4 regions of the Bacillus sp. WC2507 genome follow, and region 2 is predicted to be linked to each of the others. Evidence: riboswitches for the same ligand, from Rfam matches in the RefSeq annotation. Region 2 holds a riboswitch; each other region holds the start of a gene.
The links. Region 2 has a riboswitch for thiamine pyrophosphate ahead of tenA (thiaminase II). Riboswitches for the same ligand answer to the same signal wherever they lie in the genome.
Positions count from the first base shown of each region.

Region 1 (8,107 bases), 4.3 Mb from region 2:
TTACAGTTGTACTTACAATTTTAGTGGCGTTATTCGCTTATAAAATGCCGTTCACGATGGCGATGGCAGCGACCGGATATGGTTTCTTATACGGACTATGGCCAATTGCTTGGATTATCATTATGTCGGTATTTTTATATAAAATTTCTGTGAAAACAGGTCAATTCGATGTGATTCGTGCATCTGTATTATCCATTACGAATGACCATCGTTTACTCGTTATTTTAATCGGGTTTTCATTCGGAGCATTTTTAGAAGGGGCAGCAGGATTTGGTGCACCAGTAGCGATTACGGCAGCACTTCTTGCAGGTCTTGGGTTAAATCCTTTATATGCAGCGGGTCTTTGTTTAATTGCAAATACGGCACCAGTAGCGTTCGGGGCGATGGGAATTCCGATTACAGTGGCTGGACAAGTAACAGGTATTGATCCACATAAAATCGGACAAATGGCTGGACATCAATTACCGTTTCTATCATTATTTGTTCCGTTCTTTATCGTATTTTTAATGGATGGATTGAAAGGGGTAAGACAAACATGGCCTGCGTTATTTGTAGCCGGTAGTTCATTTGCAATTACGCAGTTCATTACAGCGACGTTTTTAGGACCGGAACTCCCGGATATTACGTCAGCACTTGTAAGTTTAGTGAGTTTATCACTATTCTTAAAAGTTTGGCAGCCGAAAGAAATCTATCAATCGGGGCAAGCAAATAGTGAAGTAGCTGCGGCAACAACGGCGACATCTATGCCGAAACTAACAGTAGGAAAAGTCGTAAAAGCATGGTCTCCATTCATTATTTTAACTGTCATGGTAGTTATTTGGAGCCAAAGTTTCTTTAAAGCGTTATTTGCTCCAGGCGGCGCATTGGAAAGCCTTGTGTTTAAGTTTGAAGTTCCAGGCTTGCACAATTTAGTAATGAAAGCAGAACCAATTGTAAATAAACCGACGCCTTACGAGGCAATTTTGAAATTCGATGTATTATCAGCAACGGGAACAGCAATCTTAATTGCTTGTGTCATTTCTATCTTTATTTTAAAAATGAGTGCAAAAGATGCAGTAGCGACTTTTAAAGAAACGCTAAATGAGCTTAAGATGCCAATTCTATCTATTGGATTCGTATTAGGGTTCGCATTTATCGCAAACTATTCTGGTTTATCATCTACATTAGCGTTAGCGCTTGCTGGAACTGGTGGACTATTCCCGTTCTTCTCACCATTCTTGGGGTGGATTGGGGTGTTCTTAACAGGATCTGATACGTCAGCGAATGCACTGTTCTCGAATTTACAAGCGATTACAGCACAGCAAGTCGGTGTATCTGAAGTACTTCTCGTTGCAGCAAATACAACGGGCGGTGTAACAGGAAAAATGATTTCTCCGCAATCGATTGCGATCGCTTGTGCGGCAGTTGGACTTGCTGGGAAAGAATCAGATCTGTTCCGATTTACATTGAAGCATAGTTTATTCTTCGTAATTATTGTTGGTATTATGACGTATGTACAGGCATATTATTTAACGTGGATGATTCCATAAACAACAAAAGAAATAAACTTTTCATTTTTCAGATTATCGTGTATGATGGGAAAGTATTGAAAATTAAATCAGTGATAAACTAGGGGTGCCTAACGTATGCGTAGGCTGAGAGAGAAGCGCGTGAACTTCTTAACCCTTTGGACCTGATCTGGCTCGTACCAGCGTAGGGAAGTTAACGGCTTTACATAATGATGCCTTTATGAGCCAGGTCCTTATTTTTTTATGGACCTGGCTCTTTTTATTTTGGCATACGCTGGCCATATCTCGTCCTTGTCACGTACAGGGGGGCAACAAAGGTTATGAAACAGTCTGTTTCAGCTGAGCAAATTGAATTGAAATCGAGTTTACCAGGAAGTAAGAAAGTGTATGTGGATGGACCACGTGCAGGTATGAAAGTGCCGATGCGCGAGATTGAACAAAGTGAAACGAACGGCATTCCGAATCCGCCAATTCGTGTATATGATACGAGCGGTCCTTATACAGATCCTGCGTATAAAGTGGAGCTAGAAAAAGGAATTCCAACGCCGCGCCACTCTTGGATCCTAGAGCGCGGAGATGTAGAAGCGTACGAAGGGCGCGAAGTGAAACCAGAGGATGACGGTGTGAAGGTGGCTTCGAAACATACACCTGTTTTTCCGCAAATGGATCGCAAACCGCTTAGAGCGAAGCAAGGTGCAAATGTTACGCAAATGCATTATGCGCGTAATGGCATCATTACGTCTGAGATGGAATATGTTGCGATTCGTGAAGGAGTAGAGCCTGAGTTTGTTCGCAAGGAAATTGCGGAAGGCCGTGCGATTTTGCCAGCGAATATTAACCATCCGGAAGCAGAACCGATGATTATCGGACGTAACTTCCACGTGAAGGTCAATGCAAATATCGGAAACTCTGCTGTATCGTCTTCTATTGCAGAAGAAGTGGAGAAGATGACTTGGGCAACTCGCTGGGGTGCAGATACGATTATGGATTTATCTACAGGTAAAAATATTCATACGACACGTGAGTGGATTATTCGTAACGCGCCTGTACCAGTTGGGACTGTACCGATCTATCAAGCGCTGGAAAAAGTAAACGGAATTGCAGAAGATTTAACGTGGGAAGTGTATCGTGATACGTTAATTGAGCAAGCGGAGCAAGGCGTTGATTACTTTACAATTCACGCTGGCGTATTACTTCGTTACATTCCGATTACTGCAAAGCGTACGACAGGTATCGTTTCACGCGGTGGTTCAATTATGGCACAGTGGTGTTTATTCCATCATAAAGAAAACTTCTTATACACTCATTTTGAAGAGATATGTGAAATTATGAAGCAGTATGACGTTTCGTTCTCTCTTGGAGATGGATTACGTCCAGGTTCGATTGCAGATGCAAATGACGAAGCACAATTCTCTGAGCTTGAAACACTTGGTGAATTAACGAAAATTGCTTGGAAACATGATGTGCAAGTGATGATTGAAGGACCTGGGCATGTACCGATGCATTTAATTAAAGAGAATATGGAGAAAGAGCTTGATATTTGTCAGGGCGCGCCGTTCTATACACTGGGACCGTTAACGACAGATATTGCACCAGGTTATGACCATATTACATCAGCGATTGGAGCTGCGATGATTGGCTGGTTTGGAACGGCGATGCTTTGTTATGTGACGCCGAAAGAACATTTAGGTTTACCCAATAAAGATGATGTTCGTACGGGGGTTATTACGTACAAAATCGCTGCGCATGCAGCTGATCTTGCGAAAGGGCACAAAACGGCTCATCAGCGTGATGATGCACTTTCAAAAGCTCGCTTTGAATTCCGTTGGCGCGATCAATTTAATTTATCTTTAGATCCTGAACGTGCGATGGAATATCACGATGAAACATTACCAGCAGAAGGCGCGAAAACGGCTCATTTCTGTTCCATGTGTGGACCGAAGTTTTGTAGTATGAGAATTTCACATGACATTCGTGACTATGCGAAAGAAAATGATTTAGAAACGACAGAAGCAATTGAAAAAGGGATGAAAGAGAAAGCGAAAGAATTTAAAGACACTGGTAGTCATTTATACCAATAACACGTTACACCTCTTTACTTGATTGATCACACTGTAGTACCTAATTTAAATATAGAAGAAGCCCCTTTGCTAAGACGGTAGCAAAAGGGGCTTCTGTCGTTTATCCCGCATTAATGGGCAGTAAGACCCCCACCTCAAAATTCAGTGAAAGCACAGAAGTTAGGTGGGGGATCAACTGCCCATAAAAGCCCGATTGGTTCAACTAATAATCAGTGGGGGATGAAGAAAACCCCCACTGATTAAAGTTTCACTTTATAAGGCGAAGAAGAGGTGTACCCAGTAGTATAAGAGGAATAATGTGACGACTGTTGTGAGAGGAATGACGATAAGAGATACACTTAAATAGTCTTTCCATTTTACTTTAATCTTGTTTTGTTTCAGGATATACATCCAAATGAGGGAAGCTAGCGTACCGATTGGTAATAATAGTGAACCGATGTCACTACCAATAATGTTTGCGAGGTAGATAGTTTTTAATGTGACTGGGTCTAGTCCCATTTCTGTTAATGTGATTGTACCAATCATAAGTGCAGGATGGTTATTGAAGACGTTAGAGAGGAGAGAAACGAGTCCGCCCATTGCAAAGCTAGCGTAGAGTAGATGTTGACTTACAACTGGTTCAAGCCAATTTACAAGCGCCGCTGTTAACCCTGCGTTGTGAAGTCCGTAAATAATGACGTACATAGAGAAGGCGAAAATTAAAATGTGCCACGGTGTCTTTTTCAAAATGTCGACAGGATTTGTTCGTAAGTAGTACCATCTCCAGATGAGAAGAACGAGTGAACCGAGTACTGCAACAATTTCAATTGGGATAGATAAGAAGGATGCGACGAATAGAAGACAGCGCATAAGGAAGACGAAGCCTAATACTTTCAACATAAATCTTGTCCGTTTTTGTTTCGTATTAACAGAATTTTTTCCTTTTAACGGATGGAAGTTTTTTGTGAAGAATATTTCTTCGATATCATATGAAGAAACAGGTAATCTTTCTGGTAGTTTTTTCTTTAAAACTGTGTACATAAGCCATGACATAAACAATAGTCCTAGTGTTGCAGGTACAAACATCATAGCAGTATGCATATAAAGAGTCATATTCACGATATTTAATGCGATTAGGTTTACGATATTACTTACACCAATTGGTGCACTAGATGCAGTAGCGATTAAAGCACCGCTTAATAAATAAGGGATTTGTTGATGTGGTTTTAATTGAAGATTTTTTAGGAGAAGAATTAAAATTGGAGTTGTAATTAAAATACTACCGTCGTTATTAAATAAAAGAGTCATAAGAAAACATAATAATTGAATATACCAGTATAAACGGCGACCGGAGCCTTTTGCTAAATTTGCAAGTTTCGCTGCGGACCAGTGGAAGAAGCCGAAGCTTTCTAATATAACCGCCATAACGATGGTCGCTAATATTGTTATGGAGGCACCGCCAATTTTACTGATAATGTCCATGACGTCTGGCTTTGATACAAGTCCAGTAATCAGGATAATGCCAGCACCAATTGCTGCCGGCCACGCCTCATTTAAGCCACGAGGACGCCAAAAGACAACAATCATTGTTAAGAAGAATACAATAATAGTAATCCATATTTCAATGCTCATATTTTGCCTACCTTTCTATTTCCCTTGAACAAATGTAGCTTGTCTCAAGTTTATATTGATAGTATATTCAGCAAAAAATAAGAAGAACTAGACGTATAATGGAATGAAGTGAATATGTGTTTTTCAAGCTAAAGGACAAGTGTCCCTAATAGTGAAATAACTATCATGAGATGAGTCTATAAATTGTTGGGGCAGTAAGATAGTAAATGAAATTTATATCAACGATTATTGAAATATATCAGCGATTTTTAAAATATATCGATTTACCGCCAAAATATGACAAAAGGAGTCCATCCCAAAATACCTTTTGGAACAGACTCCCACTATATTATTTTTCCTTCAAAAAAGTTCGATCCTTCAAGAATAAATTCCAGAAGAAAATAAATCCTGGTAATAAAATTGCAATTCCAATTGCGTATAGAATAAGCAATGCATAGAATGTTTCTGTCGTTGTAAAGCTTGTAAATACAGTTACATCAGGATAAATAATATATGGTAAATGCGCGACACCATAAGCGTAACTTGCAAATGCATATTGAGCGACAACTGCTAAAACGGCAATGCGAGGGTATCCTAATGAGCCATACTTCTTGTTTGTCCACCAAAGAGAAGAGTACCCGATAACGAATAAAACGATAGAAGCTGTAAACCATGGGAATTGCTTTATTAGTCCTTGCATAAGCCAGTGTGTTTCTGGATCCATTACAACGAGGGCGATAATCGCCGTAACGAGTGTTGCAGGACCAAGGATGATAGCGTTTCTTCTATAAATTCTATACGAATCTTCTGAACCTTGCTCTCTCGCAAAATCAGCAAGAAAGAGAGAGGAAAGAAATAGTTCCGAAGTTAGTCCGAAGAGCATATAACAGTAGATAACCGGGCTAGAAAGAAGTTTTCCGTACAGGAGTACTTCTTTTCCTTCAGTCATTGTAATATAAGCCCCTTCTGTAACGGGTAAAACGGTAATTAATAAGGCTGGAATTAAGAGCCCCGTAATACCTGAAATAACCCGAAGGAGGTACTGATACTTTGGCAAAGAGTAAGCAAATACCATGAATGTACTGCGAATTGCGATGAGTATTAAAATTAACATAACTGGTACGAACATCACTGTCGCAAGGGTGAAAGCAGCTTTCGGAAAGAAACCGAGAAAAGCGACAACGACAAAGACGAGAAATGTATTTGTTACTTCCCAGGTTGGTGATAAGTATCGATTGGCAAGCTTAGCAGCGAGCGTTGGATGCTTTGCGTATACCATGCCCCAAAAACCTGCTCCAAAATCGATGGACCCTAATATACTGTATACGAAAATAAGAGCCCATAAGATGATGATTGCAATACTTTCCTCATGCACGAGAATCGCCTCCTTCTTGATGTAAATCATTCTTTAACGGATGTCTCTTAAAGAATGTCCGTAGTACAAAAACTGTTAAAATGCCGAGTCCAATATATAAAATGATGAATAGAATAAATAAAGGACCGACAAAATCAGCGCGTGTAGAGGCATCGACTGTACGTTGCATACCATAAATGGTCCACGGTTGACGACCACTACAGCTGAAAATCCACCCGAATTCAATACCGAGCATCATAACTGGCCCACATGCGGCAGCTCCCCAAAGAAGCCATTTCGGTAATTCTGCTCCTTTTTTTCGATAAACAAAGTACCAATATAAGAGGGCGATTGCTGCAACTGCAAAAGTAAAGGCAGCAGTGCCGACCATTAAGTTGAATAGTGTATGTGTGTAAAATGGTGGCCATGTTTCTTGTGGGAATTCCTTTAGCCCCTTGACGACAGTGCTAGGGTCTAGTCCCACTAGTAGGCTAAGCATGTTTGGAATTTCTAGTGCATAGTTTAGTTCAAGTGTGTTAGGATCTACAACCCCGCCAATTGATAACGGTGCATGTGACGTCGTTTCGAATAAAGCTTCAGCAGATGCAAGTTTTTCAGGGGAATGTTTATGTAAGGCGATCGCTGATTCGTGTCCCGAAAGCCACATCGTAGCACCTGTAATAAATGTCACGACCAGTCCTAACAGTAGTCCCTTTTTATGATACGCCACTTCACGTTCACTTAAATTCTTCTTTAATAATTTAAATCCAGCGATAGAGGCAATGACAGCTGCTCCAGTTGCATAGGCTGTAATCACAACATGGAATGCGCTTGTGCCAAAACTCGGATTAAAGAAAGCTTTCCACGGATCAACGTTAAAAACTGATCCATCTGGATCCATTGAAAAGCCTGCGGGTGTATTCATCCATGTATTTGCGGATGTAATAAGCACGGCGGATGCCGTGGCACCAATCATGACGAAGAATAACGAAATTAATCTCATGAATGGAGGTAGTTTGTCAGCTGCATATACATAAATGGACATGAACAAAGCCTCTAAAAAGAAGGCGAAAATCTCAATTTGAAAGGGAACAGAAATAACCTGCCCAACAATTTTGGCAAAACCAGGCCAAAGAAGTGAAATTTGCACACCAACAATTGTTCCAGTTGGAATTGCTACACCGAGAAGGATGGCAAACGCCTTTGTCCATCTTTTCGCCATAATGGCGTAGTCGGAATCTTTCTTCCAGTGATAGAGTATTTCACTTATAAAAATCATTAATGAAAGCCCGACACCAAGTGTTGCAAAGATAATGTGGAATGCTAATGAAGAACCAAAAAATGCTCTTGCTAGTGTTACCGTATCCATATGTAAACTCCTCTTCTTTTTTGCCATTATTTTCTGATTGAATTGGAAGATTTATTCAAAAAAACTACCAAAAATATATATGTATTTAAAAAGTGGATATGGTAATATAATGTTTGAATATTCTAAATAGAAAGAAGTTAATATTTGATAATATTTTGTTTGTTTTTTAGTAAGGAATATTTTATAATCTTTTATGCGAACATAA
Region 1 is NZ_JBQXPN010000001.1:561,796-569,902, forward strand. Features, by position in the region: gene lldP (L-lactate permease) at 1-1,529, shown strand, start outside; TPP riboswitch at 1,601-1,716, shown strand; gene thiC (phosphomethylpyrimidine synthase ThiC) at 1,829-3,589, shown strand; gene ACUN28_RS02985 (arsenic transporter) at 3,842-5,200, opposite strand; gene ACUN28_RS02990 (cytochrome d ubiquinol oxidase subunit II) at 5,529-6,554, opposite strand; gene cydA (cytochrome ubiquinol oxidase subunit I) at 6,547-7,902, opposite strand.
Region 1: another riboswitch for thiamine pyrophosphate. It lies ahead of thiC (phosphomethylpyrimidine synthase ThiC); the one in region 2 lies ahead of tenA (thiaminase II).

Region 2 (8,107 bases):
TTTCTTTTCTAAAATCGAAATAAGGACAACAAAGAAAATAGCTAATAATGATAACAATACAATGGGGGCAAATACACCCGCTCCGTCTAATTGCGTCATCATTCTTTTACTGAAATATCCTAGCCCAGCTTGTGCACCGAGCCATTCACCAATTGCCGCCCCAATCACACTAAGCGGAACTGCAATTTTTAAAGCTGAGAAAAAATAAGGAAGAGCAGATGGTAACTTTAATTTAAGAAAAATATCTTTTTTCGTTGCTCCATACGTAACTAAGAGCTCCTCCCATTCTTTTTTTGTACTACGTAGTCCATCATACGTATTGACCGCAATTGGGAAAAACGTAATTAAAACCGTGACAACAACCTTACTCCAGATCGTATATCCAAACCATAAAACGAAGAGCGGAGCAAGCGCTGTAATCGGAATCGTTTGTGAGGCAACTAATAATGGATAAAATGCTCTCTCCATCCAATTACTCGCATTCATTAATATTGCTAGCCCTACCCCAAGTACGATAGAAATAGCCACCCCTATTAAAACGACGTATAATGTTGCCGGCAAATGAACTGTAAATAATATATCTTTTAGTTGCCATATCTTCATTACAATTGCAGACGGTGACGGTAAAATGTACATCTCATCTACAATTCTTGCGCCTATTTCCCACATGACAAGTAAAACACTAGAAAGTGTAAGGGCAGGTAATAGTTCCTTCAACCGGTTCATCATACGAGTACCTGCCTTTGTAACATACTAAGAAGCTCATCTTTAAGCGCTAACACTTCAGGCTTATACAAATCTTTTCTTGTCCGATTACGATCAAGCGGTACAATCCTCTCGGTTAAAGTAGTTATCGGTTGATTTTCTACAACGAAAATTCGATTAGAAAGAAACAATGCTTCTTCCACATCATGAGTGATAAATAAAATTGTTTTTTCCCACTCTTTCCATTGTTCAAACAGCCATTCTTGCAAAGATGCCTTCGTTAACGCATCCAACGCGCTAAACGGTTCATCTAACAGCAATATCTCCCCGCCTGTTAATAAAGTTCGAATAAAAGATACGCGTTGTCTCATACCACCAGATAAATCTTTCGGATATTTTGTCTCATACCCTTGTAAGCCAAATTTATGTAACAGTTCCTTTGCCTTTATTTGTGCTTCTTTCTTCTGTACACCTTGGCACTCTAGCGGCAGGGCAGCATTTTCAATAATCGTTCTCCATGGCAGGAGCATATCTTTTTGGGGCATATACCCTACAGGATGGCTCTTTGTTTCTGTCAGCTCTATCTGTCCCGTACTTGTTTCTTCTAAACCTGTAATAAGGCGAAATAAAGTACTTTTCCCGCATCCACTCGGTCCGATAATACTTACAAACTCTTTATCTTGTATAGAAGCATTTAATTCCTTGATGATTGGTTTCTCATCATAATGAAAAGAAACATTATGAAACTGTAGTATGTTCTTGCTCCTCAAATCCCCACATCTCCTTACGATAGGACATATCCCAGAATAAATATTCAAATCGACTGGAATATAGGAAAATCTCCTCTAATCGATCTAGCTCTTTGTCAGACTTTCCAACTGCCATTTCATTTAATAAATCTATTAACCAAATACAAAGGCTACCGTATTCTTCCGAACTATATCCTTGAATCCACTCACCAAAGAACTCATGATCTCTTGCTCCAGGAATATCGTTTAAACGCTTTCCAATTTCCCAGTAGCTCCACATACATGGAAGAAGTGCTGCTATTAATTCCGCAAGCGTGCCATTTTGAGATACAGACATCATGTAATTTGTATAGGCTAAATTTTTAGCAGATGGTTTTGCAGATTCTATCTCCTCTATAGAAATACCAAGTCTTTTTGCATATTGTTTATGGATTGTCATTTCTCCATTTAATATGCCATCAATTTGTTCAGCAAATTTCCCCATTACTTGTGGATTCGTTGCTTTTACAACACCAATCGCATATAGCTTTGCATAATCTAACAAATATAAATAATCTTGAATAATATAATACTGAAACTTATCTTTTTCTAACGTGCCATCTCCCATACCTACTACAAACGGGTGATTATGACTCATCTCCCAAACTGGTTGTACAGTTTCTAATAATCTATCGCAAAATTTCATTTCTCTATCCCCTTTCAATTTATATATCTAAATAAAAAACCACTTCTAAATAAGAAGTGGTTACAGCAAATAAAATTATAATTTATTCGTTGCTCCACTTCCCTTCGCTAGTATTACCTAGATCAGGTCTGTAAGGGTTAAGGATTATTCCTCTCTCAGCACAACAAGCACCCCTAGTGGTTTCAATATGAAATTTTCAAATAAAAAAGCCCCGTTTCTATACGCAAAGAAACGGGGACTCATTATTATTGTCCGAATTGCTTCCCTACGCTAGCATAATCTAGATCAGGTAATGAAAAGGATCAAAGGCTTACGGCCTACTCTCAGCTGGCAACACCAGCTCTCCTAGCAAACTATGAAATTATCACTGTCAGTATAACACCGTAATAAGACATCATCAACTATTTTAATTTTCTCAATTGTCAACAAAATAACGGAACTATATAATACTTATATTCTATCTTAGAAATTATTATCCTAATTAATTGGATAAAAAGGAATCATTATCCTCAAAAAATTTATTTTTATATTGATTTCATATTACATTTATGTGAATACACCCACTATATTATATCTTTATACTATAATAAAATTACAACTATACAACTAGAGGAGGTCTCTATTATATGAATATGAAAGCTACTGCTTTAACAGCAACTACTGTCGCAATTGCCTCTTTACTTCCTTCTATGGGAGAAACAAATGTACAAACAGCCAACGCTGAACAATTATCTAATGTAAAAACTGGATATGTAAAAGTCGATCAAGTAGCCTTACATACAAAAGATAACGCAAATAGCTCATCAATTGATACAATCCGCTTTAATACGAAAGTGAACATACTTGAAACAACTAATGGCTGGTATAAAGTATCTGTTAATAATAAAGTAGGTTACGTACAAAAAGATGCTATTCTACTAAAAAACAAACTTCAATCTAATAATCAATACATCGTTAATGCCAATGCATTAAACGTTCGTTCTGAACCTAATTTAGAATCTTCAATTTTAGATGTATTACCAAATGGGAAATTCGTTACCATTCAAGAAGAACAAGGTGATTGGTATAAAATTTTACATAATGGCAAAACAGGTTACGTACAAAAGGCATTCGTGTCTAATGGTTCACAGCCTTTAGTAAAAGGCATCACAGTTCAAAATAATACGAAATACACAGTTGCAACACCTAAACTTAATGTACGTAGCACCGCTAGTACAAGTAGTGCACTACTTGGTTCATTACAGAATGGTACACAAATACAAGTAGTGGAAACTGTAGGAACTTGGTATAAAATTCGTTTTGGCACAGGATACGGATATGTGGCAAAACATTATGTGGTGCAAAATCAAACGCAATCACAAGCTCAAACAGCTCAACCTACTTCAATTCCAGCAGTTTTTAAATTCCCTACTCAAGGAAGAGTTAGCTCAACCTTTGATATGCGCTGGGAACAAATGCATTATGGTATAGATATTGCAGCTCAGGGTAATGTCTCTATCCAGGCGGCGGCTGCAGGTAAAGTTGTGAAATCATATTATTCAGCTAGCTATGGCAATGTTGTGTTCATCGCCCATCAAATAAACGGGAAATTATATACAACAGTCTATGCTCACATGAAAGATCGCACTGTACAAGCTGGTGATCAAGTACAAGCTGGACAATTAGTAGGTCATATGGGCAACACAGGTCATTCATACGGGCAACATCTTCATTTTGAATTACACAATGGAGAGTGGAATTTTGAAAAAACAAATGCAGTAAACCCACTGCCATATTTAGTTAGGTAAATTGTATGCCACGCAATATCAATATATCTCTCTTAATTGAATACTTAGCCTTTTTAGGTTTAATCTTTTGTTTAATCATTTACAATACAAATACTGTATTTTTATCTATTATCATTGCTTTTGTTACTTTAGAAATTATGATGGAAGCCTTTCAAGTACAACTAAAACAAAAAATTGCCCATATTTATAATGCCATCTTTCTATTAAGTGCCCTAATAACAAATATTATTAGTAATGGTTTTTATTTAACTACCGTATTTCCCGTATGCTTTATGGCTGTTTTATTATTCATAGCTAGGTACATTCATGTCCCTAATAACAAAAAACACGAACAAGAAGCTTAGAAAGAGGAGACACTGTGTACCAATCTTTCAAAGATAATCCGCTAAAATATATATTGAATTTATATAAAAAAACAAATACTTTTTTTGGTATACAAGGAAGCTATACGGCACAATTTCTCCTTTATGGAATGTTATTTCTCGTCTTAATTGCGTTCTCCTTACTTTACTAACAAAAAAAAGGATCTCACATAAACTTGAGATCCTTTTTAATTTATATAGAAAATGCTCTTTTATCCGCAAGCATATTTTTCATAAATAAAACTAAGATTATATTTTTTCTCTAAGCTCATTCTTTGTTCATCATCGCACCAATAGAACAGAATATCATGAATTGTTGCATAACGCTTATTTTTAAGAAATAGTTTAAAGAATGATGGTAAACAATCATGTAATTGTATAAATATATAATTGCGTAATATTTCTTCTTTATATTCAATTCCCTTGCAAATATACAATAATTCTTCACAATAATATGCATGTTGTGGAACTTGAATCATTTCGAAAAATGGCACATATGATAATAACTTTCCGATAAAATGATCATATCGATCCATTATTCCTATCGTCATATGCTCCATCATTTCTTTCATTACATATAAATAATCATCTACATGAGTAGTTTTCAATGGGTCTAATCGATCTGAAATTTGAGAAAGTACAGCTCTTTGACAAGCTAACACCGCTTGACTAGGTCCATAATATGATAAGAAGTCTGTACACTTACGATATTTTCGTAATAAGTCGTGTGTATATAAATCATACACGAAAGTATTACAATACATAGCTAGACTCATCATATCACTATTTAATTGCTCTTTTGATAGGAACTTAGCTCTCTTACACATATAAAAGAATGCAAATTCTAATACTTCTTTATGGGATAATAGATGTTTACAGTCTGTTATACATTTCTCATTAAATTTAACTCTATCCCAGATTTCTACATCCCCATCAGTTAATTCACCAATACGATATTTAATAATTAAATAGTTTAAAGCAACCGCTTGCGTCAAAAGATCCCATGTTTCATATTCCAATGAAGTGTGAACAAACTCAGCTAATCCTTGAGTTATCATAAAAGTATTTGCTTCTTCATACCAACCAATCTCTTGGCATAAGCGAAGAATACGTACTAAAGTTGGAATTTCATCTTTATGAAACTGCGGTAAATTCTTTGTTTTATTCATTCCATATACGATAAATGCCGCTAAATTTTCTTCTTTATAAAATTCTTTTTCTTTCCACACTAATATAGTTCGTTCTTTCCCTTCACCTTTTGGATGACAAGGTACAAGCAAAGAAAATAATTCAGCGAAATTATTTGGTTCTATATATGTATCTGTAACCAAATTCCAATTTGGATCGCGCTGTACAGCCCTCATATAATTCCCCTTCCCTTTTGTCTACATAGGAAATATTAATCCATTATTACATCACTAACAATGGATATTGTTATATTCAAAATCTTTCATAATACTTATATCTATCAGTATATCATTTTTTCTCTTATTTAAAATTAGGAATGACAAATTTAAATAAACTGTCGAAATTACTAACTGTATACTTATTATATAATGTCTCAGATACATCATGCTAACATATTAGTTTAATTCTATATACTAGAATAATGCATCTGATTTTTATACGTAACTTACCCCACTAATTAAAATCTTTCTTCATTCCGTATGCTCCGAGATTTCACTTAAAGCAAATCCTGCTTGATCATCTGCCGATTCTCTTATAGCTAAATCACCTAGTGCTAGCATCCCAACGAGTTGACCACTCTCAACTACTGGTAATCGTCTAATTTGATACTGTGCCATTAACTCTGTGGCTTTTTCAATAGAATCATCTGGAGAAACTGAAACAATGTTTGTTGTCATTACATTTGTAATTTTATTAGATCCAGGATGTTTCTCAGCAATCCCTCGAACAACTAAATCTCGGTCCGTAACAAGCCCAACAACTTGCTCATTTTCAACAACCGGAATCAATCCAATCGATTCTTCTTTCATCTTTACAGCAGCCTCATATACATTGTCTAGCGGTGTACAATGTACAATATGAGTGCTCATACAGTCTCTCACTCGTGTCATTTTTGTCTCCTCCTTTTTATACATACCATAGCTTTTCCTAAATTCCTTTATTTATTTCAGGAAAATCAGTTGATAAAGGAAGATTAACGCACAATAAAAAAGAGTCAGCATATTGCTGACTCTTTTTTTATGACCCGTACGGGATTCGAACCCGTGTTACCGCCGTGAAAGGGCGGTGTCTTAACCACTTGACCAACGGGCCATGGCTCCGCAGGTAGGACTCGAACCTACGACCGATCGGTTAACAGCCGATAGCTCTACCACTGAGCTACTGCGGAATAATATATATGGTGGGCCTAAATGGACTCGAACCATCGACCTCACGCTTATCAGGCGTGCGCTCTAACCAGCTGAGCTATAGGCCCATATACTTTACAGGGGCAGTAGGAATCGAACCCACACTGGAGGTTTTGGAGACCTCAGTTCTACCTTTAAACTATGCCCCTAAAGGATGCCGGCTAGAGGACTTGAACCCCCAACCTACTGATTACAAGTCAGTTGCTCTACCAATTGAGCTAAGCCGGCATAAAAAAAATGGTGGCTCGGGACGGAATCGAACCGCCGACACGAGGATTTTCAGTCCTCTGCTCTACCGACTGAGCTACCGAGCCAACATAAATGGCGGTCCCGACCGGGGTCGAACCGGCGATCTCCTGCGTGACAGGCAGGCATGTTAACCACTACACCACGGGACCATTTGGTTGCGGGGACAGGATTTGAACCTGCGACCTTCGGGTTATGAGCCCGACGAGCTACCGTGCTGCTCCACCCCGCGACAATATAATGTTTTTTAAAAAATGGAGGAGGTAGAGGGATTCGAACCCCCGCGCGACTCTCGCCGCCTGTCGGTTTTCAAGACCGATCCCTTCAGCCGAACTTGGGTATACCTCCATGAAGGAAAAATAAAATTTTATTATTATATGTATCTAAACCATTTAAAAAGAAAATGGAGGAGGTAGAGGGATTCGAACCCCCGCGCGATTCTCACCGCCTGTCGGTTTTCAAGACCGATCCCTTCAGCCGAACTTGGGTATACCTCCGAGACATATAATAAATAAAGTGGAGCCTAGCGGGATCGAACCGCTGACCTCCTGCGTGCAAGGCAGGCGCTCTCCCAGCTGAGCTAAGGCCCCCTGTTTTTGGGAATATCGGGAAGACAGGATTTGAACCTGCGACCCCCTGGTCCCAAACCAGGTGCTCTACCAAGCTGAGCCACTTCCCGTTAATAAAAGCGCGCCCGAGAGGAGTCGAACCCCTAACCTCTTGATCCGTAGTCAAACGCTCTATCCAATTGAGCTACGGGCGCATATGGTGCCGAGGGCGGGGGTCGAACCCGCACGGTGGTCACCCACCGCAGGATTTTAAGTCCTGTGCGTCTGCCTGTTCCGCCACCCCGGCATGTCATATTGAAAATTGGAGCGGAAGACGGGATTCGAACCCGCGACCCCAACCTTGGCAAGGTTGTATTCTACCACTGAACTACTTCCGCAAGACATGTTTGAGTTATTTCATTAAAAGTGCGGGTGAAGGGAGTCGAACCCCCACGCCAAAGGCGCTAGATCCTAAGTCTAGTGCGTCTGCCAATTCCGCCACACCCGCATATTTGATTAAAATGGTGAGCCATGAAGGATTCGAACCTTCGACCCTCTGATTAAAAGTCAGATGCTCTACCAACTGAGCTAATGGCTCTTAATGGCTGGGCTAGCTGGATTCGAACCAGCGCATGACGGAGTCAAAGTCC
Region 2 is NZ_JBQXPN010000001.1:4,870,043-4,878,149, forward strand. Features, by position in the region: gene ACUN28_RS25700 (ABC transporter permease) at 1-726, opposite strand, end outside; gene ACUN28_RS25705 (ABC transporter ATP-binding protein) at 726-1,475, opposite strand; gene tenA (thiaminase II) at 1,444-2,139, opposite strand; TPP riboswitch at 2,222-2,324, opposite strand; TPP riboswitch at 2,385-2,496, opposite strand; gene ACUN28_RS25715 (SH3 domain-containing protein) at 2,766-3,926, shown strand; gene ACUN28_RS25720 (hypothetical protein) at 3,932-4,270, shown strand; gene ACUN28_RS25725 (DUF3965 domain-containing protein) at 4,501-5,652, opposite strand; gene ACUN28_RS25730 (CBS domain-containing protein) at 5,947-6,366, opposite strand; tRNA gene ACUN28_RS25735 (tRNA-Glu) at 6,497-6,568, opposite strand; tRNA gene ACUN28_RS25740 (tRNA-Asn) at 6,570-6,644, opposite strand; tRNA gene ACUN28_RS25745 (tRNA-Ile) at 6,655-6,731, opposite strand; tRNA gene ACUN28_RS25750 (tRNA-Trp) at 6,742-6,812, opposite strand; tRNA gene ACUN28_RS25755 (tRNA-Thr) at 6,819-6,891, opposite strand; tRNA gene ACUN28_RS25760 (tRNA-Phe) at 6,902-6,977, opposite strand; tRNA gene ACUN28_RS25765 (tRNA-Asp) at 6,986-7,061, opposite strand; tRNA gene ACUN28_RS25770 (tRNA-Met) at 7,065-7,141, opposite strand; tRNA gene ACUN28_RS25775 (tRNA-Ser) at 7,165-7,257, opposite strand; tRNA gene ACUN28_RS25780 (tRNA-Ser) at 7,314-7,406, opposite strand; tRNA gene ACUN28_RS25785 (tRNA-Ala) at 7,427-7,499, opposite strand; tRNA gene ACUN28_RS25790 (tRNA-Pro) at 7,515-7,588, opposite strand; tRNA gene ACUN28_RS25795 (tRNA-Arg) at 7,599-7,672, opposite strand; tRNA gene ACUN28_RS25800 (tRNA-Leu) at 7,676-7,764, opposite strand; tRNA gene ACUN28_RS25805 (tRNA-Gly) at 7,781-7,855, opposite strand; tRNA gene ACUN28_RS25810 (tRNA-Leu) at 7,885-7,965, opposite strand; tRNA gene ACUN28_RS25815 (tRNA-Lys) at 7,980-8,055, opposite strand; tRNA gene ACUN28_RS25820 (tRNA-Gln) at 8,060-8,107, opposite strand, start outside.

Region 3 (8,107 bases), 1.8 Mb from region 2:
ATATGGCATTGCAACAATTAGTAGACTTTTCTATTTTAAATAGTTCTATCGTTATTTTAATTTCATTTATATGTATACAAGTATTATATTTCTTTATAACCCGTTGGCGTTACCTGCAAAAGCTGTATAAGGTTATGGAGCAATAGAGTATATTAGCTTGTAAGATTACACAAAAATATGTGAAAAAATGAACTGTATGATGAAAGGAAACGCGATGAAAAGAACTTTAACTATTTTTATGTTAACGATACTATTTTTAATAAGTTTTAGTGCATGTTCTAAAAAGGAGAATTCATTTCCTGCAAACGGTTTAATAATCATTGGGGATGAAAATAAAACTTCACCAATTATTAGTCGTTATCAAGAAATTACGAAAGAAAATGAAGTGTTTTCTGTGAAAAAAAGTAAATATGGGAATGGACAGGTATTAATTTTAAATGAATCCACAGCACAAGCGATGATTAAAGCAAATGTTTTTCGTAAACGAGATAATGGATCCAATTTAAAACTAATAGATAAGTTACCGAAATTCCCGAAAGAGGGCTCGCTGTTGTTTACACATGAAGATGAAAAGAGTATGAAAAGTATTGAATTAGAAGGAAAAGAGATTCCTGTTTCATACGATAGTGACGCTTGGATAGGTAACACTCGTAAATATCCAACGCAATGGTATGTAATGGTATCAAAAAATAGTGTGTATAAAGAAATAAAGGCAAATGAAACGAAAATGCACCTTCTTCATTTGAAACAATCACTAGGTGACGAAAAGCCTAAAATGTCGACAGATAATACATTGATTAATGAAAATGTCAAAGTAAAAAAGCTAATTAAAGGTTTGGAAGAAGAACTATCTTTTCAGTTTGTAACGATCGGGGAAAAACCTTAAAAAAGAGTTCGAGGCTGATAGAAACTTTATCAACCTCGAACTCTTTTTAGTTTATAGGCCATTCATATAACATATATTACATTACTTCATTTAATCGAGTCTCATGCGTTTCTTCAATCGCGTTTGAATGTTGACCTGAATTATTTTGAGCTTCTTTTTCTTTACGGACTTTTTGTAGCATTTCAAGGATGATCCATAAAGGAACACCTTTATCCTTTAACATCTTCCATAAATCTAATTCGTTAAATTTATGCTCAGGTTGTTTCATTTCTTTTTCAGATGAACGAATATCAAATTTGATAGGATCATTTAATTTTTTTACTTCAAGTTTAGTAGAAGGGATAGTATTACGCTCAAGATTAGATGGAGTTATTTTAGTTGGTTGAGATAATGTATGAATATTTAATTCGATTTGCATGACTTTTCCTCCTTCTTAAGTAATGAAATTAGTTTTCTTATGATTTTTAAATCCATTTAACATGAGGAAACTAAATCTAATTATAAATTCAAATAATCAGATTTACAAGTTATATTGTAAAAAGCAAATGTTTACCTGAATTAATATTTATCAACATTTGTGTATGTTTTCTATATATACAATGTATATAAAATACTTTACATTATGTTTAAGTTATAAAATATATATATCTTTTTTACAGAAAAATGTAAACGTTTTATTAGGGGGAGGAAGCATGGGGAAATTATTTTTAAAAATATGTTTATTCGCAATAGGGACTGTGCTTTTATTCGCAGCAAAAACAACTCACGCTGAAGAGAGACAACAAAATAATTATCCTATCATATTAGTGAATGGATTTGCTGGGTGGGGTAGAGAGGAAATGTTAGGGGTTAAATATTGGGGTGGTGTTCATGATATACAAGAAGATTTAAAAAGAAATGGTTATACCGTACATACTGCTGCAGTTGGACCTGTTTCTAGTAACTGGGATCGTGCATGTGAATTATATGCGCAAATAAACGGTGGTACAGTAGACTATGGTGCCGCACATGCTGAGAAACATGGACATAATCGTTTTGGCAGAACTTATAGTGGCTTTGCACCAAATTGGAGTGAAACAAATAAAGTTCATTTAGTTGGGCATAGCATGGGTGGACAAACGATTAGAACATTAGTACAGCTATTAAAAGAAGGCAGTTTTGAAGAAAAAAATTATGTAAACAATCATCCGAACACGAATATATCACCACTATTTGAAGGCGAGAAATCATATGTTCATAGTGTTACAACATTAGCAACTCCGCACAATGGGACAACACTTGCGGATGGTAGTCTTCTACTGCCGTTCGTCAAAGATTTACTCATTACAGCTGCAAGTTTTGGAGGAAACAATAATTTATCGTTATATGATTTTAAATTGGATCAATGGGGTATAAAGAAGAATACTGGAGAGTCTTTTTTCCAATATACTGATCGCATCCTAAATAGTTCACTTTGGAAAAATACAAAGGATATAAGTCAATGGGATTTAAGTACAGATGGTGCAAAGGAGCTCAATAATTGGGTAAAGGCGCAATCAGATGTGTATTACTTATCTTATAGTGGACATGCATCACAAGCGGCGCCTATAACAGGTTTACATTTGCCTCATATAACAATGAATAAAGTGTTAATGGGGAATGCATTTTTCTTAGGGTCCTATGCAAGATATGAAGAAAATCGTCCATTAATTGATACTTCTTGGTGGCAAAATGATGGTGTAGTAAATACAAATTCTATGATTGCACCATCATCTAATGCTACTGTAAATAGTAATGAGCCTTTACAGATTGGAAAATGGAATCATATCGAAACGAAAACAAATTGGGATCATCTCGATATGGTAGGACTTAGTGTTTCAGACACGTTAGGTTTTTCTAGTATTCAAGAGTTTTATAGAACAATTGCAGAAAAGCTATCACGTTTACCAAAATAGGTAATAATAAAGCGCTCTCGATGGAATTCGAGGGCGCTTTATATTATATTGAAAGAGGGATATGGTAGAAAAAAATGGGGGGATATTATGAAAATTAAAGTTGTATTATCAGGATATGGAACAGTAGGAAGAGAGTTTATAAAATTATTAAATGAAAAATATTCATATATATATGAAACATATGGAATAGAGTTAGTTGTAAGTGGCGTATTAGGTAGAAATATTGCAATACATAATGAGGAAGGTTTGTCTATTCATCATTTATTAAAGTATGGTGGCGGTAGCGCTGCAATTGAAGAATATATTGAACATTATCCGGAGCAACGAGCGACAGATAACATAAGTGGTACTGTACTAGTAGAATCAACTATTACAAATCTTAAAGATGGAAATCCAGGGAAACAATATATAAAACAAGCGATTGAGAAACAAATGGATATAGTAGCAATTTCAAAAGGCGCACTCGTTACAAACTGGAGAGAAATAAATGAAGCGGCAAAAATCGCAAATGTACGAATTCGATATAGTGGTGCAACTGCGGCCGCATTACCGACGCTTGATATTGGTCAATTTAGTTTAGCTGGTTGCCATATTGAAAAAATAGAAGGAATATTAAACGGGACTACAAATTATATTCTTTCGAAAATGAATGAGGAGGATATTACGTTTGAAGAAGCACTGAAAGAAGCACAAAGTAAAGGAATTGCTGAAACGAACGCAATATTAGATGTAAGTGGTTCTGATAGTGCGTGTAAATTGATACTTTTGACAAACAGTTTAATGGGAACAGAGAATACACTTGCCGATATACATATAAAAGGAATCGAACAGGTTACAAAACAACAAATTCGAAATGCTAAGGACCAAAATAAATATATTAAATTAATAGCTTCAGCAAATAAGGATAAGGATGGAAAAGTGGCTCTTAATGTGGAACCGCACGAAATACATAAAGAACATCCGCTAGCAAATGTAAATGGGACAGAAAAAGGGATTACGTTTTTTACAGATACGATGGGGCAAGTTACAACAATTGGTGGTGCTTCTAATCCACGTGGAGCCGCAGCAGCAGCTTTAAAAGATATAATTAACTTATATCGTAAAGATTTGTCACGTATTAACGGGTAGTAAAATTATCAATTGGTGAAGGTCAATAATCAATGGTCGGGATGAATCCACTATTGATTAAAGTTTCACTTTATAAAACCGTACCGCCCTTAATAAAAAATACATATGTAGTGGACCTTTTGAGAATGAAATTAATATGCAAAAATAATTGCAGGGGGTAAGGATTTGTTTAAAGATTTTAAAGTTGTCAAAGATCGTCCCGTTTATATTCAATTGAAAGATTATTTAAAAAAGATGATTATGAAAGGGCACTTGCTCGGGGACCAAAAAATACCTTCAACGAGGGAACTAAGTGAATTATTAAGTGTGAGCAGAAATACTGTACTCGCTGCCTATGCAGATTTAGAGCAAGAAGGACTCATTTATGCAGTTAAAGGAAAAGGGAATTTTGTTGCGAAGGTTGATATTTCAAACACTTCGTCTGTTGAAATAGATTGGAAAAATAAACTTAATACAGTTACCTTATTAGCGGATGAATTAGATTTAATGAAACATGGTGTTCGCTGGGAAAAAGGAATGATTGTTTTTAACAGCATCGCTCCAGATGAAAAGCTATTTGATGTGGAAAATTTCAAAAGAGCTTTTCTTACTCGTATGTCCATTGAAGGTGATGTCGTATTAAACTACGGTTACGCAAACGGGTATAGACCGCTAATGAATTATCTACTTCATTATATGGAAATGAAGGGTGTAGATATTTCAAATAAAGATATTTTAATTACAAATGGATTTACAGAAGGATTAGACATTGTACTATCCTCGTTATCGAAGAAGTCAGGGCGGGTTATTTGTGAGAATCCGACTCATCATGCTGCACTAAAGCTTTTCCGTTTACATGGACTTGAAGTGCATGGAATTAATATGAATGAAGATGGCATTGATACGAACGAAGTTGAAAAAAGCTTGCGTGAAAAAGAGTTTGATTTTGCGTATTTAATTCCTTCCTATCATAATCCAACCGGCATTGTTACGAGTTCGGAGAAAAGAACGGAACTGATGAGGTTATTTTCAAAATATAAGATTCCTATTATAGAAGATGGATTTAATGAAGAGCTACGTTATTCAGGATCACATTTAGCACCATTATTAACTTTTGCTGGCGCTGGTAATAATGTGATTTATATTAGTAGCTTTTCAAAGGTACTTTTCCCTGGTTTACGTGTAGGCTGGATCATTGCAGATAAAGAACTGATTCATTATTTAGAAAGTGTAAAAAGAGCAAGAACAATTCACACATCTACTTTAGATCAAGCTGTTCTGTTTCAATATTTACATGAAGGATATTTTGAAAAATATTTAAAAAAGGCAAGATCTGTTTATAAGAAAAAATATGAGTTAGCTGTTAGGGCGTGTAACGAGTACATTCCGTTTCAAAGAATGACCGGTGATGGTGGACTTCATTTATTTATAGAGTTAGAAGAAAAAATTCATGCCCGTACTCTTTTGCAAAAGTGTTATGAGCAGGGGGTTACATTTTCTCCTGGAGATGTTTTTTATTCTAATGGAGAAGGAACGAACACTTTTCGATTAGGATTTTCACGTTTGAAAGAAGAAGAAATTGTTCGGGGAATCAAAATAATCGGTGATACAATAAAAAATGAAATTTGGAGTTGAGGAAATGAGAATTGGCGTTATTATGGGAGGAGTATCCTCTGAAAAACAAGTATCAATTATGACTGGAAATGAAATGATTGCACATTTAGATAAAAGTAAGTATGACATAGTTCCAATTACGTTAAACGAAAAAATGGATTTAATCGAAAAAGCGAAAGACATTGATTTTGCGCTGCTTGCATTACACGGAAAATACGGAGAAGATGGGACTGTTCAAGGAACGCTTGAAAGTTTAGGTATTCCTTATAGCGGGAGCAATATGTTATCTAGCGGTATATGTATGGACAAAAACATTTCGAAAAAGATTTTACGTTATGAAGGAATAGAAACACCAGATTGGATTGAACTTACAAAAATGGAGGATCTAAATCTTGATGAATTAGATAAGTTAGGATTTCCGTTAGTGGTAAAACCAAACTCTGGTGGCTCGAGTGTCGGGGTAAAGATTGTATATGATAAAGACGAATTAATTTCAATGCTGGAAACTGTGTTCGAATGGGATTCTGAAGTAGTAATAGAGAAGTATATAAAAGGTGACGAGATTACATGTTCCATTTTTGATGGAAAACAGTTACCCATCATTTCAATTCGACATGCGGCGGAGTTCTTTGATTACAATGCGAAATATGATGATGCTGGTACTATTGAAGAAGTTATTGAACTTCCAGCTGAATTGAAAGAACGTGTAAACGAAGCGTCACTGGCTTGCTATAAAGCATTAAAATGTAGTGTTTATGCAAGGGTTGATATGATGGTGAAAGACGGTATTCCATATGTAATGGAGGTTAATACATTACCAGGGATGACACAAGCAAGTCTATTACCAAAAAGTGCAGATGCAGCGGGAATTAATTATAGCAAACTATTAGATATGATTATTGAAACTTCATTAAGAGTAAGGGAAGAAGAAGGGTTTTAAGTAGCAGTATCATGAATACTTTTGACAGTAACATGAAGTATGTTATGATGAATACAATACGAAAATTAAATATTTATCCACTAGGGGGGCCTATTATAGGCTGAGATCAAATGGGAATTTGAGACTCTTAGTACCTGATCTGGTTAATGCCAGCGTAGGGAAGTGGGAAAGACATTGCTATTTCATGAATAAATACTGTCAATTTCACTTTCTTTACGCCTGTAAAGAAAGTTTTTTTATTTTACAGATTTAATAATTGTGGGTAAATACTTAAATTTTATACATTATGGGAGGGATTTAAATGAAATTTTCACAATCATTACGTCAAGAAGTAGATTCAATTTGGGAAGCTAGTTTTCATCACCCTTTTGTAAAACAACTTGGTGAAGGAACGTTAGATTTAGCTAGTTTTCGCTATTATGTGCTGCAAGATTCATATTATTTGAGTCATTTTGCTAGAGTACAAACTTTAGGAGCTGCAAAAGCACTGGAATTAGAAACGACAGCTCGTATGGCACATCATGCTCAAAATACATACGAGGCGGAATTATCTTTACATGAGAATTTTGCGAAGAAACTAGGGATAACTCAAGAAGAAAAAGATAGTTTTATCCCTGCTCCAACTGCATACGCTTATACTTCACATATGTATCGTGCTGCGTATGAAGGACATTTAGGCGATATCATTGCAGCAATTTTACCTTGCTATTGGTTGTATTATGAAATTGGTGAGCGTTTAAAAGAGTGTCAGCCAGAAGAACCAATTTATAACGAATGGATTTCTGCTTATGGATCTGATTGGTTCCGTACGCTAGTTGAAGAGCAAATTACAAGATTAGATACTATCGCTGAAAACGTAACAGAGTCTGACCGTAAGCGAATGAAACAGCATTTCATTATTAGCAGTCAATATGAATATTCATTTTGGGAAATGGCTTATACTTTAGAAAAGTGGCCAGTGAATACAGAAGTAAAAGATGTAATCGGATAAAGAATGGAAGTAATGTTATAGATAGGTATGGATAATACCTATCTATATATTTTTTCTTGTCAGATTTGCGTAAAGTCGATAGTGCTGCGGATATAGCAAAATGGCATATCGATAAGTTAGTTAATTTAATTTTCTACGCATTAACTGGATAAACTTCTGCGACTTTTATTTTACAATCAAACTTCGTTACTGCTCCAACTTCAGATGCACAACGTAATGGAATGAAATTCTACCTTGAACGTAAAGATTGGTGGTTTGAAGTTAAACAAGAAAGAAATCGGCTCTGTTAACTGTAACGGAGTTGTTTTTTCTTGCAGGAATTTCTAAATCATTATGGAATGCTGTTAATACAATATGTAAATATGCATATTGTATCTTTTGGAGTTCTTGATGTGTTAAAATTAAATATATAGATGCATAAATGAAAAAGAAGCAAAAGTAGGAATATCCAATGAATTTTGAGAGGTGTTACATGTTTACAAATAAGAAATTAATTCGATTTGGTCTATCGTTGTTTGTATTTTTAGGGATAATTAATTTTACGATTAGTTATTTTCAAACATATCTTGAAACAGCAGCAAATATTAAATGGGTAGTTCCAGAAATTTGGAAAACTATTTTGATAGATGTTCCTC
Region 3 is NZ_JBQXPN010000001.1:3,107,518-3,115,624, reverse strand. Features, by position in the region: gene ACUN28_RS16680 (FtsX-like permease family protein) at 1-146, shown strand, start outside; gene ACUN28_RS16675 (lipoprotein BA_5634 family protein) at 200-886, shown strand; gene ACUN28_RS16670 (DUF3914 domain-containing protein) at 963-1,304, opposite strand; gene ACUN28_RS16665 (esterase/lipase family protein) at 1,579-2,820, shown strand; gene ACUN28_RS16660 (homoserine dehydrogenase) at 2,908-3,948, shown strand; gene pdxR (MocR-like pyridoxine biosynthesis transcription factor PdxR) at 4,114-5,562, shown strand; gene ddlB (D-alanine--D-alanine ligase) at 5,567-6,481, shown strand; TPP riboswitch at 6,554-6,659, shown strand; gene tenA (thiaminase II) at 6,783-7,472, shown strand; partial or broken gene ACUN28_RS16640 (N-acetylmuramoyl-L-alanine amidase C-terminal domain-containing protein) at 7,628-7,762, shown strand; gene ACUN28_RS16635 (DUF3937 family protein) at 7,924-8,107, shown strand, end outside.
Region 3: another riboswitch for thiamine pyrophosphate. It lies ahead of tenA (thiaminase II); the one in region 2 lies ahead of tenA (thiaminase II).

Region 4 (8,107 bases), 330 kb from region 2:
AAAGCTAACCCATTTAAACTATGCTTTCGCTGATATTTGCTGGAATGGAAAACATGGAAACCCTTCTACTCACCCCGATAATCCAAATAAACAAACGTGGAACTGTAAAGAATCTGGTGTACCACTGCAAAATAAAGAGGTCCCTAATGGCACTCTCGTACTCGGTGAACCATGGGCTGATGTCACAAAACCTTATCCTGGCTCAGGTACAACTTGGGAAGATTGTGATAAATACGCACGCTGCGGAAATTTCGGCGAACTGAAACGATTAAAAGCTAAGTATCCTCACCTAAAAACAATTATTTCCGTTGGTGGCTGGACTTGGTCTAACCGCTTTTCTGACATGGCCGCGGATGAAAAAACAAGAAAAGTATTCGCTGAATCTACAGTAGCTTTTCTTCGCGAATATGGATTTGACGGCGTTGATTTAGATTGGGAATATCCGGGCGTAGAAACGATTCCTGGTGATAGTTATCGTCCTGAAGATAAGCAAAACTTCACCCTACTCCTTCAAGAAGTTCGAAATGCATTAACTAAAGCTGGTGCAGAAGATGGTAAACAATATTTACTAACAATCGCATCAGGTGCAAGCCAACGTTATGCCGATCATACAGAGCTAAAGAAAATCTCTCAAATACTGGATTGGATTAATATTATGACATATGATTTCCACGGTGGATGGGAAGCTACTTCTAACCATAATGCAGCTCTATACAAAGATCCAAATGACCCAGCAGCGGATACGAAATTTTACGTAGATGGTGCGATAGACATTTATACAAATGAAGGTGTTCCAGCGGATAAACTCGTATTAGGTGTACCATTTTACGGACGCGGATGGAAAAGTTGTGGAAAAGAAAATAACGGACAATACCAACCTTGTAAACCAGGTAGTGATGGAAAGCTCGCTTCTAAAGGTACTTGGGATGATTATTCTACCGGTGATACAGGTGTGTATGATTATGGTGATTTAGCAGCTAATTATGTTAATAAAAATGGTTTTGTTCGCGGATGGAACGATGTAGCGAAAGTACCTTATTTATATAATGCGACTACAGGTACGTTTATTAGCTATGATGACAACGAATCTATGAAATATAAAACAGACTATATAAAGACAAAAGGTTTAAGTGGCGCAATGTTTTGGGAACTTAGCGGGGATTGCCGTACAAGTTCAAAATATAGTTGTAGTGGGCCCAAATTACTTGATACGTTAGTAAAAGAATTACTAGGTGGACCTATTACTCAAAAAGATACTGAATCACCAACAAACGTAAAAAATATTGCTGTTACAAATAAAAATTCAAACTCAGTTCAATTAAACTGGACTGCATCTACTGATAACGTAGGAGTTACGGAATATGAAGTTACTGCTGGAGAAGAGAAATGGAGTACAACAACAAATAGCATTACAATTAAAAACTTAGAATCTAATACAGAATACACATTTTCAATAGTAGCAAAAGATGCTGCTGGGAATAAATCACAGCCTACTTCTATTATTGTAAAAACAGATGATGCTAACACAACACCTCCTGGTGGAAATGGTAATGCTTCCTTTTCAATCACTTCAAATTGGGGAAGTGGTTACAACTTCTCGATTGTAATTAAAAATAGCGGAACGAACCCTATTAAAAACTGGAAATTAGAATTTGATTATAACGGCAATTTAACACAAGTTTGGGATTCTAAAATTAGTAGTAAAGTAAATAATCATTACGTAATTACGAATGCAGGATGGAATGGTGAAATTCCTCCTGGTGGATCTGTTATAATCGGAGGGGCAGGAACAGGCAATCCCGCCGAACTTGTAAATGCATCCATTAGCGAAAACTAAACGTAATCCCCATTAATTATTTCACTAAAGTTTGAATTTAGGTTTGAGTGCTCTGTCCTAAATTCAAACTTTTAACTTTTAGAAAAATCACAAATCGATATTATAATAACCTATTATAATTATATTTAGTTTCTAATATGAAGTTCGTGTGAAGTTCATCTGAATTTTACATGAATTTCCTTTAACTTCTATTGTCTTCCCATACTAATCACATTATCCTTTACATATAGGAATTATTTTAATTCCACTTTAAACTATCTATATATATAAAGAAAGATAGTCGCCTATTAGGGAAAGGCATCTAGTATTATTATAAATATAAACATAACAAAAGAAAAAGCACGCTTATAAGCGCACCATAAGAGTGCTTCTTCATACAATTCTCATGTAAGAATTCTCGAAAATCATGTTAATCACAAAGAACAGGCATTAGCTTTTATAAGCTAATGCCTGTTCTTTATTCATATTGTTCAACGTTCCAATCTTCTATATTCCATACTTTTGTTATCCATGCTTCATAGAAAGAAGGCTCATGTGAAACAAGTAAAACTGTTCCTTTATATTGTTGTAACGCTTCCTGCAAAGATTTCTTTGTTTCTATATCCAAATGATTAGTTGGTTCATCTAAAATTAAAACGTTACTTTTCGTTACGATAAGTTCACATAAACGTACTTTCGTTTGTTCTCCACCGCTTAATAAACGAATAGGTTTTAATACGTGTTCTTCTTTCAATCCACACTTTGCTAATGCTTGGCGTACTTCTTTCTTTGTCATATCTGGTCGTTCTGCCCAAACTTTCTCTAATGGTGTTGTTTCTGAAGCAAACTCTTCCTGTGCAAAATAAGCAGGATTTACTCGTTCTCCAACAGAAATTGAACCGCTTAACGGCTTTATTTGGCCTAATAACGTTTTTAATATTGTCGTTTTTCCAATACCATTATGGCCAACAATCGCTATCTTTTCTCCTTTTTTCACTTGTAAATTCAATTCTGGAAATAGCGGATCACTATAGCCTATTCTCAGTTTCTCAGCCTGTAATATACGACTCACTGGCTCCTCATAAACATTGAAATCAAAACGGGATCGAGGTACATGATTAACCTTTTCAACCCTTTGCATTTTCTCCAATACTTTCTCCCGACTTTTCGCCTGTTTCGCTTTTCGAATTTTATTTTTTTGAATAAATGTTTCTAACTGGGCAATTTCTTTTTGTTGTTTCGCATACGCAGATTGTAATTGTTTTCTTTGCAATTGATAACTTTGCAAAAAACGTTCATAATCGCCTACGTACCGCTTAACCTTCCGTTCTTCTAGATGATAAATAACATTCGTAATATTATTCAAAAATACTTCATCATGCGAAATGATAATGTAAGCTTTTTCATATAGTCTCAAATACGATTGCAACCATTCTATATGAGCTGTATCTAAATAGTTTGTTGGCTCATCTAACAATAAAACATCAGCTTTTTCTAAAAGGAGCTTCCCAAGTAATAACTTTGTTCGCTGTCCTCCACTTAACTTTGAAACATCCTTTTTCAACCCGATTTCAAATAACCCTAAACCGATTGCTACTTCTTCAATTTCTGTATGAATTTGATAGAAATTAGAGCTTTCCAATATAGTTTGTAATTCTCCATACCTTACTAACAGTTTTTCTATTTCTCCTGCTCCATTCATTTCTTCAGCAATTTTTAACATTTCGCATTCAATCGCATACAAATTAGAAAATGCACTTTGTAAATATCCTTCAATTGTTATCCCTTCTTGTAAATCCATATGCTGCTGTAAAAAACCTACCTTCACATGTGGAAACCATTCAATGTTCCCATCGTCATGTATAAGTTCTCCTGTTAAAATCCTTAACAATGTTGATTTCCCAATTCCATTTTTCCCTACTAACCCAACATGCTCGCCCTTTAATAGTCGAAAACACGCATTATATAAAATAGTTTTCTCACCATACGAATGACTTACATTTTCTACTGTTAATATACTCATTTTTTCTCTCCTCTACTTATACTTCTTCATAAGCTAAATAGAGAGAAGAACAGTATAAAGCCTTATTTAATTGTATATATAAAAAATGGGTAAGGTGAATACACCTTACCCATTACATATTATCGTAAAAAAGGATTAAGGTTCTTTACCTGCTGTCTTCAATTTAGCTTAATTTTAAAAAATAGGCAGACTTCTCCCGTATCAAGCTAAAACCATTTGAAGAACAGTTGATAAAGTCATTTTATCCTTTCACTCCTTTAACATTTGTTATATTAAGAGTATAAACTACTCTGTTATATTCTATTCTCTATTTTTTCTTTTGTTCCTTCTTCAAGATTGTCCATCGTTAATGAATTCACTATTTTTTCTATAGATTTCATCTTTCTCCTCCTATATAAAAAAACCTCTCAACAGTAATTATACAAAAAACTGTTAAAAGGCTTTTTCTATTTTTTCATATAAGGAGCTAATACTCTCAGAATTTCTTCCTTATCCTTCTTTAACTCAAGTGATGTTAACATATCCATCGTTCTCGGTCTAGGTAATTTCACTTGTACCTCACCAACTATTGATGCTGGTCTTTGAGATAAAATAAATACGCGATCTGAAAGTAAAATCGCCTCATCTAGGTCGTGTGTAACCATAACGATTGTTTGCTTCTCTTGGTGCCAAGAGTTTAAAAGCCAGCTATGTACTTCCATTTTTGTAAAGGCATCTAATTTCCCAAAAGGCTCATCAAGTAGCATAATTGGCTTTTCACATAAATATGTGCGCAAAAAACTAATTCTTTGACGCATACCACCAGATAACTCATCTGGATAATGGTCTGCATATTCATCTAGTTCAAACTGCTTTAATGCTTCCATTCCCTCTGTCAGCCTTTGTTTTTTCGGTTTACCTTCGATTTCCAATGGAAGAACTATATTTTGCAAAGCTGATCGCCAAGGTAGTAATAAATCCTGCTGTGGCATATAACTTACAACATCTTGCTCTTGTACGTACTTATCCTTATACGTTACATTCCCACTTGTTGGATTTTCAACATTTGCAATCATATTTAATAATGTGCTTTTCCCACAACCACTTGGGCCTACAAAGGAAACGAATTCTCCCTCTCGTATAGAAGCACTAATATTTGCTAATACATTCTTTCCATCGAAAGATTTCACAATATCTTTTATTTGTAATCCACTCATTTTTCATTTGGAAGGAACTCATTTGTAAAGGCATCTTTTACATCAATTTTCTTCTTAATAACTTTGTTATCATATAAGAAATTCATGTAATTCGTCCAAACTTCTTCCTTCTGTACTCCCCATGCTTTTGCATCATCTTGATACTTCGTACTTAACCACTTTTGACTTTCTTGTACTAAGTCTTTATTCACATCTGGAACAGCTTTAATTAAAATATCAGCAGCTTCTTTCGATTCTTTAATTGCAAAATTATAACCTTCCGTCGTTGCACTCATAAACTTTTTCACAAAGTCTTTATCTTGCTTCGTATGTTTTTCACTCGTAATAATAACAGGACTATAGAAATCAAGCGCTGGGTCTAAGTCTTTCACCATAATTGTATTTAACTCTTTTCCTTGACGCTTCGCTTCAATACCATCCCAGCCGTAATAAATCCATTCAAAATCAGCATCACGGCCAATTGATTTAAAGAAATCTGTTTGTCCTAAAATGATTTTTTCGACTTTATTAAAATCAGCTTGATGTTTCTCCATAATTGTCTTCAACGTCGCTTCTTCTGCTGGTCCTCCCCAGCCTCCGTAACGTTTGCCTTCAAAATTTTTCGGTGAAGTCATGTTATCTTTCTTAAGTGACGCAAAAGCTGAAGTGTTATGCTGAATAATCGCTCCTACAGATACAACAGGAATACCTTCCACCCGAGCCAACGTTACATTTTCTTGTGCGCTTATTGCGAAGTCAGCTTTTCCTGAAGCTATCATTTGCTCTGCTGTTACATTGTCACCAGGCTGAATAATTTCTACATCTAAGCCTTTCTTTTTATAATAATCTTTCGCTTGCGCTACATATAAACCAGTATGATTCGTATTCGGGAACCAATCTAATACTACTTTTACTTTTTGATCTTTACTTACACTTTCTTCTTTCTTCGCCGGATTACATCCAGCCACACCTACTGCTAATAAGGCAGCCAACATAACTTTTAAACCTTTTTTCATTTTCTGCCGTCCTTTCTATATATCCATGGTGCTGTTATTCTTGCCATAAACTCCACGATAAAATACAGACATAATGTCACCATGACGATAATTGCTGCAACACCAAATACCCGGGCAGTTAAAAAAGATTTTGTAGCCCTCGTAAGCATAACTCCTAACCCTTCGCTTGCACCGAGCCATTCTCCAATAATCGCTCCCATTACGCTATATGTAACTGCAATTTTTAAACCGGAGAAAAAGTATGGAAGCACTGCTGGAAACTTTACTTTCTGGTAAACTTGCCATTTCGTTGCCTTCATCGTTTGCAGCAACTTCAACATATTTTTATCTACCGTTTGAAAACCTTCTAAAATGCTAAGCGCAATCGGAAAGAAACAAACGAGTATTACTACCATTACTTTCGGTAGCATTCCATATCCAAACCAAATAATAAATAACGGTGCAAGTACAACGATTGGAATCGTTTGCGAAATAACAAGCAACGGATTTATTAAAATACGAAATAAAGGGATAACGTCCATAATAATTGCAATACTTGTCCCAATTAAAATTGCAAAAAATAGTCCAATTATAACCTCTTGTAACGTTTGTATCGTATTCGGTAATAGTAAATCTTTCATTCCAATTAATTCTTGAACAATGGCAGAAGGCTTCGGTAAAATCCACGGTTCAATTTTAAATAATGAAACAGATCCTTCCCATATCGCAATGAGAAGGATAAGCCAAATTGTTGTAATTATTTTAGATTGCTTCTGGTTTTGCATATTCATCACGGTACTTCCAAACCTTTTCATCTATCGTTACACCAGTGCTTGGACGATAATGGATTTTAATAGAAGTAATCACTTCTTCTGCACCAGCATCCACACAAGCTTGTTGCGCACGTTTAATGACGTCAAGAAGTACATCTAATTCTCCTTCCAGTGTTGTTTCCATTGCCCCTACTTCATAACGAACTCCCGATTGTTGTACAACCTCAATTGCTTTATCAACAACAGAATACACATCTTTGTTCTTCGCTTGTGGTACTACTGAAAATGAAATTGTAACTTGTTGTGACATAGTAAAATCCCCCTTATAAAATGAAATATTAAAACAAGAAAAGGCTTTCCTACTGCGTAGGAAAGCCTTGTATGCAAGTTATTATAGAATAACATATGCTACATCACTTTAAGTAACTCCCTACGCTGGCATTATCCAGATCAGGTTGAGGGTCGATGTTTGTTTACATCCTCTCAGCCAATTGGCTCCCCGGTCCTTAATTCGTTTTCATTGTAGCATGATTTATTTTATTGAACAAACAAAAGCACATATAATCACTTCATTTAACTTTTGAATTCCCCAATTAACTCTTGTAACTCCTGTGAAAGCCAGCTTAAAGAACTGGCTAATTCAGCAATATCTTGTACAGACATTTCCTGTTCTTTCATACTTTCTTCAACATTACTACTACTATTCGCATACGTATTTGCGATAAGCGATAGTTCATTTACAACACGAACAATATTTTGGCTATTTTGCAATATATCACTTGAATTGCTAGAAACAACTCTAACTTGATTTGTAACAGATTGTGCTGATTTTGAAATTTCCCCAAAGAAAGCACCACTACTTTCAACAAGTTTCATTCCAGATTCTACTTCTTTTAAAGTATTTTGCATTGAAACAACAGCTTCTTCCGTTTCAACTTGTGTTTCCCCTATTAATTTCGCTATATCTTTTGCTGATACTTCCGTCTGCTCTGCTAATTTACGCACTTCATCTGCAACAACGACAAATCCATTTCCGGTTTCCTCAGCACGTGAAGCTTCAATAAAAGCATTTAAAGCTAGCGAATTGGTTTGATTTGAAATACCGGTAATTACTGTTACAATATCACTAATTTCTTTTGATCTTGTTTCCAAAGAATAAATAGTAGAAGATAAATCTTGTACTGCATTTTGTATTATGTTCATTTGATTAATCGTCTGTTCAATAACACCATTTCCTTTTACCGATTGATGCTCCATACCTTCAGACTCTTTCGCCATTTGTTTTGCAGCATTATTTATCTCTTCCATCTTATCTTCCATTTCAT
Region 4 is NZ_JBQXPN010000001.1:5,196,191-5,204,297, forward strand. Features, by position in the region: gene ACUN28_RS27320 (glycosyl hydrolase family 18 protein) at 1-1,837, shown strand, start outside; gene ACUN28_RS27325 (ABC-F family ATP-binding cassette domain-containing protein) at 2,295-3,839, opposite strand; gene ACUN28_RS27330 (ABC transporter ATP-binding protein) at 4,286-5,035, opposite strand; gene ACUN28_RS27335 (ABC transporter substrate-binding protein) at 5,032-6,030, opposite strand; gene ACUN28_RS27340 (ABC transporter permease) at 6,027-6,800, opposite strand; gene ACUN28_RS27345 (MTH1187 family thiamine-binding protein) at 6,772-7,092, opposite strand; TPP riboswitch at 7,193-7,294, opposite strand; gene ACUN28_RS27350 (methyl-accepting chemotaxis protein) at 7,356-8,107, opposite strand, start outside.
Region 4: another riboswitch for thiamine pyrophosphate. It lies ahead of ACUN28_RS27345 (MTH1187 family thiamine-binding protein); the one in region 2 lies ahead of tenA (thiaminase II).